One region of the Streptomyces sp. NPDC053493 genome, then DNA from elsewhere that is predicted to be linked to it. Evidence: riboswitches for the same ligand, from Rfam matches in the RefSeq annotation. Region 1 holds a riboswitch; the other holds the start of a gene.
The links. Region 1 has a riboswitch for cobalamin ahead of ACIGO8_RS16780 (ABC transporter substrate-binding protein). Riboswitches for the same ligand answer to the same signal wherever they lie in the genome.
Positions count from the first base shown of each region.

Region 2: it holds a riboswitch for cobalamin, as region 1 does, so the genes downstream of both, ACIGO8_RS02285 (ribonucleoside-diphosphate reductase subunit alpha) here and ACIGO8_RS16780 (ABC transporter substrate-binding protein) in region 1, are expected to answer to the same signal.

Region 1 covers NZ_JBITXS010000005.1:120,691-125,500, reverse strand. The annotation lists gene ACIGO8_RS16795 (putative leader peptide) at 63-239, opposite strand; gene ACIGO8_RS16790 (ABC transporter ATP-binding protein) at 284-1,081, opposite strand; gene ACIGO8_RS16785 (FecCD family ABC transporter permease) at 1,078-2,109, opposite strand; gene ACIGO8_RS16780 (ABC transporter substrate-binding protein) at 2,106-3,179, opposite strand; cobalamin riboswitch at 3,222-3,363, opposite strand; gene ACIGO8_RS16775 (Mov34/MPN/PAD-1 family protein) at 3,345-3,770, opposite strand; gene ACIGO8_RS16770 (amino acid permease) at 3,857-4,810, opposite strand, start outside.
Region 2 covers NZ_JBITXS010000001.1:525,246-530,055, reverse strand. The annotation lists gene ACIGO8_RS02285 (ribonucleoside-diphosphate reductase subunit alpha) at 1-2,246, opposite strand, end outside; cobalamin riboswitch at 2,377-2,514, opposite strand; gene ACIGO8_RS02280 (GNAT family N-acetyltransferase) at 2,558-3,076, opposite strand; gene mctP (monocarboxylate uptake permease MctP) at 3,290-4,810, opposite strand, start outside.

The DNA of each region.
Region 1 (4,810 bases):
GGCGCGCGGCTCTGGCCCCCGCGCGAGGGGGTTCGTGCTGGGATTGCGCTCGGGCCGGTGGTTCAGAGCGCAGCGCGCGGCGTACACATCGCGCTGGCGAGGCGGCACAGGTCGACGTGCAGGCGCGCGGCTCCGCCGCCGAAGGCTCCGAGCAGGAGCGCGGCGGCGGAGTGGGCGCCGGCGAACGGAGCGAGCAGGGGTGTGCCCGGCGTCTCTTCGCTCACGTCGTGGGAAACCATGCGGTCATCGTATCGATTCCCGGTCCGGGTTCCGGAATGTGATCTCACATGGCGGACATATCTCGTTCGGCTGTCGGACGGCCCGTCGGTGCCGGGAGGTAGACGACGAGCGGGCTGCCGGTCCGCGGATGCGGGATGACCTCGGCTTCCACGCCGTAGACCGTGCGCAGGAGCGCCGGGGTGAGCACCTCCTCGGGTGCTCCTTCGGCGACGATCCGGCCGGCCTGGAGGACGTACAGCCGGTCGCAGTAGGCGCCGGCGAGGGTGAGGTCGTGGAGGGCGAGGAGGTTGCCGGTGCCCAAACGGCGGACGAGGCCGAGGATTTCCAGCTGGTGGCGGATGTCCAGGTGGTTGGTGGGTTCGTCGAGGACGAGCAGCGCCGGGTCCTGGACGAGGGCGCGGGCGACCAGCGCGCGCCGGCGTTCGCCGCCGGAGAGCGCGGGATACGGGCGGCCGGCGAGGTCCGCCATGCCGACCCGGGCCAGCGCCTCGTCGGCCCGCGCGAGGTCGGCCGCGGTGTCGCCCTCCCAGAAGCGCTTGTGCGGGGAGCGGCCGAGGGCGACGAGCTCGCGGACGGTCAGCTCGAACTCGGCCGCGCTCTCCTGCGGCACCGTCGCGATCCGCCGGGCCCGGGCCCGCGGCCGCATCGCGCGCAGGTCGTCGCCGTCGAGCAGGGCCCGGCCGGAGGTGGGCGCCAGGGTGCCGTAGACGCAGCGGAGCAGGGTGGTCTTGCCGCTGCCGTTGGGGCCGACGAGGCCGACGGTCTCACCGGGCCGTACGACCAGGTCGGCGTCGCGCAGCCGGTCCTCGTAGGACAGGGCCTCGACCCGCAGCCCGCTCATGCCGGCGCTCCTTCGGCACGGCGGCGCATCAGCCAGAGGAAGAAGGGCCCGCCGGTGAGCGCGGTGAGCACGCCGACCGGGATGTCCTGGGGCGGTGCGACGGTCCGGGCGGCGAGGTCGGCCAGGACCAGGGCGACCGCTCCGCCGAGCGCGGCGACCGGCAGGAGCCGGCGGTGCGGGGCGCCGACGGCGATCCGGGCGGCGTGCGGGACCATCAGGCCGACGAAGCCGACGCTGCCGCTGGCCGCGACGAGGACGGCGGTGACGAGCGAGGCGAGGACGAAGACGGCGGCGCGGAAGCGGGCGGTGTCGAGGCCGAGCACGGTGGCGCCCTCCTCGCCGACGAGGAGCAGGTCGAGCGGGCGGGCGAGGGTGAGCAGGGCCCCGATGCCCAGCGCGAGGACGGCGGCGGGCAGGGCGAGGCTGTCCCAGCGGGCGCTGCCGAGGCCGCCGAGCGACCAGAACAGCGCCTCCTGGAACTGTTCGGGCCGGCCCGCGACGACCAGCAGCAGGGTGGTGAGCGCGGAGAGGATGTACGAGACGGCGACGCCGGCGAGCACCAGCCGGGCGCCGGTCATGGTGCCGCCGCGGCGGGCGAGCGCGTAGACGAGGACGAGCGAGAGCAGTGCGCCGGCGAAGGCTCCGGCGGGCAGGGCGACGGTGGTGGTGAGGCCGCCGATCAGCCCGATGCCGCCGCCGGCGACCAGGACGAGGACGGCGCCCGCGGAGGCGCCGGAGGAGATCCCGAGCAGGAAGGGATCGGCGAGCCGGTTGCGGACCAGGGCCTGGAGGACGACGCCGACGACGGCGAGGCCGGCGCCGACGATCGCGCCGAGCAGCACCCGGGGCAGCCGGACGTCGAGCACGATCGTGCGGTACGGGGAGGGCGCGGCCCGGCCGGTGAGGGCGTCGAGGACCTGGCCGGGCGGGATGCGGACGGAGCCGAGGGCGAGCGAGGCGACGACCGCGGCCGCGAGCGCGACGAGCAGTCCGGCGACGACGGCCGACTGCCGCTGGGCCGGGCTCATCGGGCGTCGGGCGTCGCGGTCGGGTGCGCGGCCGAGGGCGTCCGGGCCGGGGCCGTCCGGACCGCGGGCGTCCGGGCCGGGTGTGCCGAGCCCGTCCGGTCCGGGTGGAGCTGGGCGGCGAGCTTGCCGATGGCGGCGGGCGCGCGGACGCCGAGGACGGTGTCGGACAGCGGCAGCACGGCGAAGCGGCGGTTCTTGATCGCGGGCACGTCGCGCAGGGCGGGGTCGTCGAGGAGCCGCTTCTTCTTCTGTTCGACGGTGGTGGCGCCGTAGTCGTAGATGAGGACGACGTCGGGCTTGCGGGCCACGACCTGTTCCCAGCCGGCGTCGCCGAAGGTCTTGTCGAGGTCGGCGAAGACGTTGCGGCCGCCGGCGCGGGTGATCAGCTCGTTGCCGATGCCCTTGCCGCCGGCCGTGAACGCGGTCTTGTCGCCGCTGTCGTAGACGAAGACGGAGACGGGTGCGACGCCCTGGAGCCGCTGCTCGGTGGCGGCGACGCCGGCGTGGGCCTCGCGGGTCCAGCGCGCGGCGCGGTCGGGCACGCCGAAGGTGCGGCCGACCTCGTCGACCTCGCGGTAGAGGTCGTCGAGTGAGGTGCGGCCGCTCGGGCAGTACTCGGTGTTGAGGCGGCTGGCGATGCCGGAGGCCTTGAGGTCGTCGCGGCCGCGGCCGGCCTTGGCGTCGAAGGCGGAGGCGTAGCCGCCGTAGACGAAGTCGGGAGCGGCGGCGAGCAGCGCCTCCTTGGAGGGGTACTCCTTGGCGAGGACCGGGACGGAGTCGTACGCCTTCTTGTAGGCGGGCAGGATCGCGTCGTCCAGGTAGGCGGTGCCGGCGAGCGACTTCTCCAGGCCGAGGGCGAGCATGATCTCGGTGACGTGCTGGTTCATCGTCACGGCGCGCTTCGGCGGGGCCTGGAAGGTGGTGGTGACACCGCAGTTGGTGACGGTGTACGGGAAGCCGGGCGCGGCCGCGCCGGCGGCTGGGGTCCCGGTGCCGGGCGCCGGTGCGGAGCAGGCGGCGAGCAGGGGTATCAGGGCGGCGGCGGACAGCAGCGGGCGGCGCCAGGACATGACGGTGCGGGCCTCCTGACGGGGATTTCCACGTCCCCGAGCGGTGGTGAGAAGGCGGCAGGTCAGTTCCTGGCTCGCGTCCCCTGGGGGACGGTCACAGTGGCGGGACCGCGCCGGATTCGCACCGGCTTCCTGGGTCCTGCCGCCCGAAAGGTCGCGATCAGCCTACTCGTAGGCCTCGACGATCTTGACCTCTTCCTCCGCCACGACGCCGTCGACGATCGTGTAGGAGCGGAACTGGAAGGGCCCGGCGCCGTCGGTGTCGGCGGTGGAGACGAGGACGTAGTGGGCCTGCGGCTCGTTGGCGTAGGAGATGTCCGTACGGGACGGGTAGGCCTCGGTCGCCGTGTGCGAGTGGTAGATGACCACGGGCTCCTCGTCCCGGTCGTCCATCTCGCGGTAGAGCTTGAGCAGGTCGCCGGAGTCGAACTCGTAGAAGGTGGGCGAGCGGGCGGCGTTCAGCATCGGGATGAAGCGCTCGGGGCGGCCCGTGCCGGCCGGTCCGGCGACCACGCCGCAGGCCTCGTCGGGGTGGTCCGCGCGGGAGTGTTCCACGATCTGGTCGTACAGGGCCCGGGTGATGGTCAGCATGCTCATCAGAATAAACAGACGGGCCGCTCCGTACCGAGAAGTGGTACGAAGCGGCCCGCATGCTGAGACGGTGCAGGTCGGAGGTGTTACGACCGCTTGGCGAAGGCGGCGCTCTCGGGGTTGCGGGCCTTGAGCACCAGGTAGGACACGGCCAGGATCAGGCCCCAGACCGGCGCGCCGTAGAGCGCGACCCGGTTGTCCTTGTCCATGCCCATGGTGACGACGACCATGGCGATGAAGGCGAGCGAGAAGACGCTGAACCAGATGCCGCCCGGCGCCTTGAACGGCGACTGGGGCAGCTCGCCGCGGTCGGCCTTGAGCCGGTAGCGGATCTGGCAGATGAGGATGACGATCCAGGCCCACATGCCGGAGATGGTGGCGAAGGAGACGACGTAGTTGAACGCCTCGCCGGGCCACTGGTAGTTGATCCAGACGCCGACCGTCATCAGCGCGGCGGAGACCGTGGTGCCGACCAGCGGCGTGCCGGACTTGGTGAGCTTGGTGAAGACCTTCGGGCCCTGGCCGTTGAGCGCGAGGTCGCGCAGCATGCGGCCGGTGGAGTACATGCCCGAGTTGCAGGAGGACAGGGCCGCGGTCAGGACGACGAAGTTGACGATGGCGGCGCCGATGCCGAGGCCCATCTTCTCGAAGGCCGCGACGAACGGGCTGACGCCCGGCTTGAACTCGGTCCACGGGACGACCGACAGGATCATGATCAGCGCGCCGACGTAGAAGACGGCGATGCGCCACGGCACGGTGTTGATGGCCTTCGGCAGGACCGTCTTCGGGTCCTTCGACTCGCCCGCCGTCACGCCGACCAGCTCGACCGCGAGGAAGGCGAACATGACCATCTGCAGGGTCATCAGGGTGGAGAAGATGCCGTCCTTGCCGGCGAAGAAGCCGCCGAGGTCCCACAGGTGGGTGACGGAGGCGGTGTCGCCGGCGTCGGAGAAGCCGAGGGTGAGGATGCCGGCGCAGATCAGGATCATGCCGACGATGGCGGTGACCTTGACCATGGAGAACCAGAACTCCAGCTCACC
Region 2 (4,810 bases), on a different contig from region 1:
GCGATCCGGGTCGCCGGGCGCGAGCGCAGGTAGTACGTGGTCTTCAGGCCCTGCTTCCAGGCGTACGCGTACATCGACGACAGCTTGCCGATGGTCGGCGTCTCCATGAACAGGTTCAGGGACTGCGACTGGTCGAGGAACGGCGTGCGGTCGGCCGCCATGTCGATCAGGCCGCGCTGCGGGATCTCCCAGGCCGTGCGGTACAGCTCGCGCACCTCGGCCGGCACCCAGCCGAAGCCCTGCACCGAGCCGTTGGCGTCGCGCAGCGCCTCGCGGGTCTGCGCGTCCCACACGCCGAGCCGCTTCAGCTCGTCCACCAGGTAGGTGTTGACCTGGAGGAACTCGCCGGACAGCGTCTCGCGCTTGAACAGGTTGGAGACCTGCGGCTCGATGCACTCGTAGACGCCCGCGATGGAGGCGATCGTCGCGGTCGGGGCGATGGCGAGCAGCAGGCTGTTGCGCATGCCGACGGAGGCGATCCGCTCGCGCAGCGCCGCCCAGCGCTCGGGCCAGTTCAGCTCCACGTCGTAGTGGTCGGGGTGCAGGACGCCGCGCGCGGTGCGGGTCTTGTCCCAGGCGGGCAGCGGGCCGCTGCGCTCGGCGAGGTCGGCGGAGGCCTCGTACGCGGCCAGCATGATCCGCTCGGCGATCCGGGTGGACAGCGCGCGGGCCTCGGCGGAGTCGAACGGCAGCTTCAGCTTGAAGAAGACGTCCTGCAGGCCCATCGCGCCCAGGCCGACCGGGCGCCAGCGGGCGTTGGAGCGGCCCGCCTGCTCGGTCGGGTAGAAGTTGATGTCGACGACCCGGTCGAGGAAGGTGACGGCGGTGCGGACGGTCTCGTCGAGCCGCTCCCAGTCGATGTCCGAACCGACGACGAACGCGCCGAGGTTGACCGAGCCCAGGTTGCAGACCGCGGTCTCGCCGTCGTCGGTGACCTCGATGATCTCGGTGCAGAGGTTCGAGGAGTGGACGACGGTGCCGGGCTCGGCGGTCTGGTTGGCGGTCCGGTTGGAGGCGTCCTTGAAGGTCATCCAGCCGTTGCCGGTCTGCGCGAGGGTGCGCATCATGCGGCCGTACAGGTCGCGGGCCGGCATGGTCTTCTTGGCCAGGCCCGCCTCCTCCGCCTTGCGGTACGCGGCGTCGAACTCCTCGCCGTACAGGTCGACGAGCTCGGGGACGTCGGCCGGGGAGAACAGCGACCAGTCGGCGTCCGCGTTGACCCGGCGCATGAACTCGTCCGGGATCCAGTGCGCGAGGTTGAGGTTGTGGGTGCGGCGGGCGTCCTCGCCGGTGTTGTCGCGGAGCTCCAGGAACTCCTCGATGTCCGCGTGCCAGGTCTCCAGGTAGACGGCCGCGGCGCCCTTGCGCCGGCCGCCCTGGTTCACGGCGGCGACGGACGCGTCGAGCGTCTTCAGGAACGGGACGATGCCGTTGGAGTGGCCGTTGGTGCCGCGGATCAGCGAACCGCGGGCGCGGATGCGGGAGTAGGACAGGCCGATGCCGCCCGCGTGCTTCGACAGGCGCGCCACCTGGTGGTAGCGGTCGTAGATGGAGTCCAGCTCGTCCTGCGGGGAGTCCAGCAGGTAGCAGGAGGACATCTGCGGGTGGCGGGTGCCGGAGTTGAACAGGGTGGGGGAGGAGGGCAGGTAGTCGAGCCGGCTCATCAGCCCGTACAGCGCCGTCACCTCGTCCACCGCGCGGTCGCTGTCGTCCTCGGCGAGGCCGGAGGCGACGCGCAGCATGAAGTGCTGCGGCGTCTCGATCACCTTGCGGGTGATCGGGTGGCGCAGCAGGTAGCGCGAGTAGAGGGTGCGCAGGCCGAAGTAGCCGAAGCGGTCGTCGGCGACCGGGTCGATCGTCGCGTCCAGCCGGTCGGCGTGCCGGGCGACGAACTCGGCGGTGCGGTCCGCGATCAGGCCCTCGCGGTGGCCGACGGCGACGGAGGCGGCGAAGGAGGTCGCGCCCTGTCCGGCCGCCTCCTCGGCGATGGTGAGGGTGAGCAGCCGGGCGGCGAGCCGGGAGTAGGCCGGGTCCTCGGCGATCAGGCCGGCGGCGGCCTCGGTGGCCAGTTCGCGCAGCTCCGCCTCGTCCGAGCCCGCGTGCCGGCCGCGCAGCGCGGCGGCGGCGACCTTGCCGGGGTCGGCGTCCGGGAGGTCGGCGGTGAGATCGGTCAGGGTCCGCAGGAGTACGGTCCCGGGGCCGTCGTTCTCGATCGCTGCGGCCGGATCGGCGGGCGCGATGGTCACGTGGGGGCTCTCCCTCGCTCGGCTCGGGGCCAGGGCGAAGGGAGGCGGGCGGCGGCGGCCGCAGGCATGGCGGCGCCGCGTCCACCGGCCCACTCCGCGAGGCCCGGACGTCTGTGACACCCGGAACGGACGGACCGGGCGCGCTGCCGGCAGGTCCTCGGACTCGCCCGTGCGCGAAACACGCAAAAGCACACCGTTGCGGGACAGTTCCGGATTTCCACCGGATTCCCCTGCGGCGACAGCGAGGACGAGCATACATGTGGGGGGCGCCGCTTGCCGCACCCCCCACATGTTGTGTGTCGTTTGCGCCGCTACAACTCCAGCGTGTAGCAGAGGAGTCGGAATTCAGGCCGCTCGGGGATCGGCGACCAGTCCCGTTCCGGGGCGCGGCCGAAGCCCAGCCGCTCGTAGATCCGGTGCGCGGTGCGCATCCCGGTCTGGGTGGACAGAACGATCCGCACACAGCCAGGAACGGCCCGCGCGCGGTCCACGCAGGCCCGCACGAGCGCCTCGCCGACACCGCGGCCGCGGGCGGCGGGCGCGACGGCCAGCATCCGGATCTCGGTCTCGCCGGCCTCGGCGCGATCGCCCATCACTCCGGGCGCCGGGACGAAGGTCACACCGCCCAGGACGGCGCCGTCCGCCTCGTCGCGGGCGACGGCCACGAGCACGTCGGCGACCTCGGCCCGCCCGGCCACGTTCTTCAGATGGCCGAAATACCAGTCGTCCTCGCCCTGGAGGAGGTGTCCGTCGTCGAGGTAGGCCCGGGCGGTGAGCTCGCCGAGGGTCGCGTACTCCTCCGGCCGTACGTCTCTGATCATGAAGTCCATGCCCGGCAGTCTCCCGCGCCCCGCGCCGGACGCGCGCCGGGGGGCCGCCGGGCGGCGCTTGGGGCCGCCGGGCGGTGCGGGGGCGCTGGGGCCGCCGGGGCAGTCGGGCCGCCCGGGAGTCGCCTCGCCGCGAGAAACGGCCGCCGGGACCCCTGGCAGGGGCCCCGGCGGCCGTTCGGAAGCGTGGCGGGACCGTTTGCCCGCCCGGTGGGATCAGTGCGCGCTGCCGACCTTCGGCGGCTCGGTGACGACGCCGGTGTCGCCGGCGTCGGCGGTGTAGTCCTCGGGGGAGGTCTCGTCGACGCCGTCGGGTGTGCCCACGGCGCGCAGGACGAGGGTGAGGACGACGGTGACGAGGACGTTGAGGACGAAGGCGGTGAGGCCGATGTAGCCGATCTCGCCGATGCCGGGGATCTCGGCGGAGGAGCCGCCGAAGTGTTTCTGGGTGGGGCTGGCGACGCCGTAGGCGGCGGCGGTGCCGTAGACCATGCCGACGGCCCAGCCGGCGATGAGGGCCCAGCGGTGCATCCAGCGGGTGAACAGGCCGCCGACGAGGGCGGGGAAGGTCTGCAGGATCCAGATGCCGCCGAGGAGCTGGAAGTTGATGGCGACGGTCTTGTCCATGGTGAGGACGAAGACGAGGGCGCCGACCTTGACCAGGAGCGAGACGAGCTTGGAGACCTTGGTCTCCTGGGCGGCGGTGGCGTCGGGCTTGATGAAGTCCTTGTAGATGTTGCGGGTGAAGAGGTTGGCGGCGGCGATCGACATGATGGCGGCCGGGACGAGGGCGCCGATGCCGATGGCGGCGAAGGCGACGCCGGCGAACCAGGCCGGGAACATGTTCTCGAACAGCTGCGGGATGGCGAGCTGGCCGTTGGTCACCTTCACACCGGCCGCGATCGCCATGAACCCGAGCAGCGCCAGCAGACCCAGCATCAGCGAGTACAGCGGCAGGATGGTGGTGTTGCGCCGGATCACCTCGCGGCTCTTGGAGGAGAGCGTCGCGGTGATCGAGTGCGGGTACATGAACAGCGCGAGCGCCGAGCCGAGCGCGAGCGTCGCGTACGTCCACTGGCCTGCCTCGCCGGGCACGAGCGCGCCCTTGGGCTTGCCGGTCTTCGGGTTGAGTGCCTCGTAGGCGTGGGCCGCCTTGCCGAAGATCTCGTCGAAGCCGCCCAGCTTGATCGGGATGTAGATGATCGCCACCGCGATGACGAGGTAGATCAGGGTGTCCTTGACGAAGGCGATGAGGGCCGGGGCGCGCAGGCCGGAGGAGTACGTGTAGGCCGCCAGCACGCCGAAGGCGATGAGCAGCGGCAGGTCCTTGACGAACCAGTGGGTGTTCTCGCCGCCGCCGACGCCCATCACGTCCAGGACGGCCTGGATGCCGACGAGCTGGAGCGCGATGTACGGCATGGTGGCGAGGATGCCGGTGACGGCGACCGCCAGCGACAGGCCCTTGGAGCCGAAGCGGCCGCGGACGAAGTCGGAGGTGGTGACGTAGCCGTGCTTGTGGGACACCGACCACAGGCGGGGCAGGAAGGTGAAGATCAGCGGGTAGACCAGGATGGTGTACGGCACGGCGAAGAAGCCGGCCGCGCCCGCCGCGTAGATGGCCGCCGGGACGGCGACGAAGGTGTACGCGGTGTAGAGGTCGCCGCCCAGCAGGAACCAGGTGATCCAGGTGCCGAACGAGCGGCCGCCCAGGCCCCATTCGTCCAGGCTGTGCTCGTT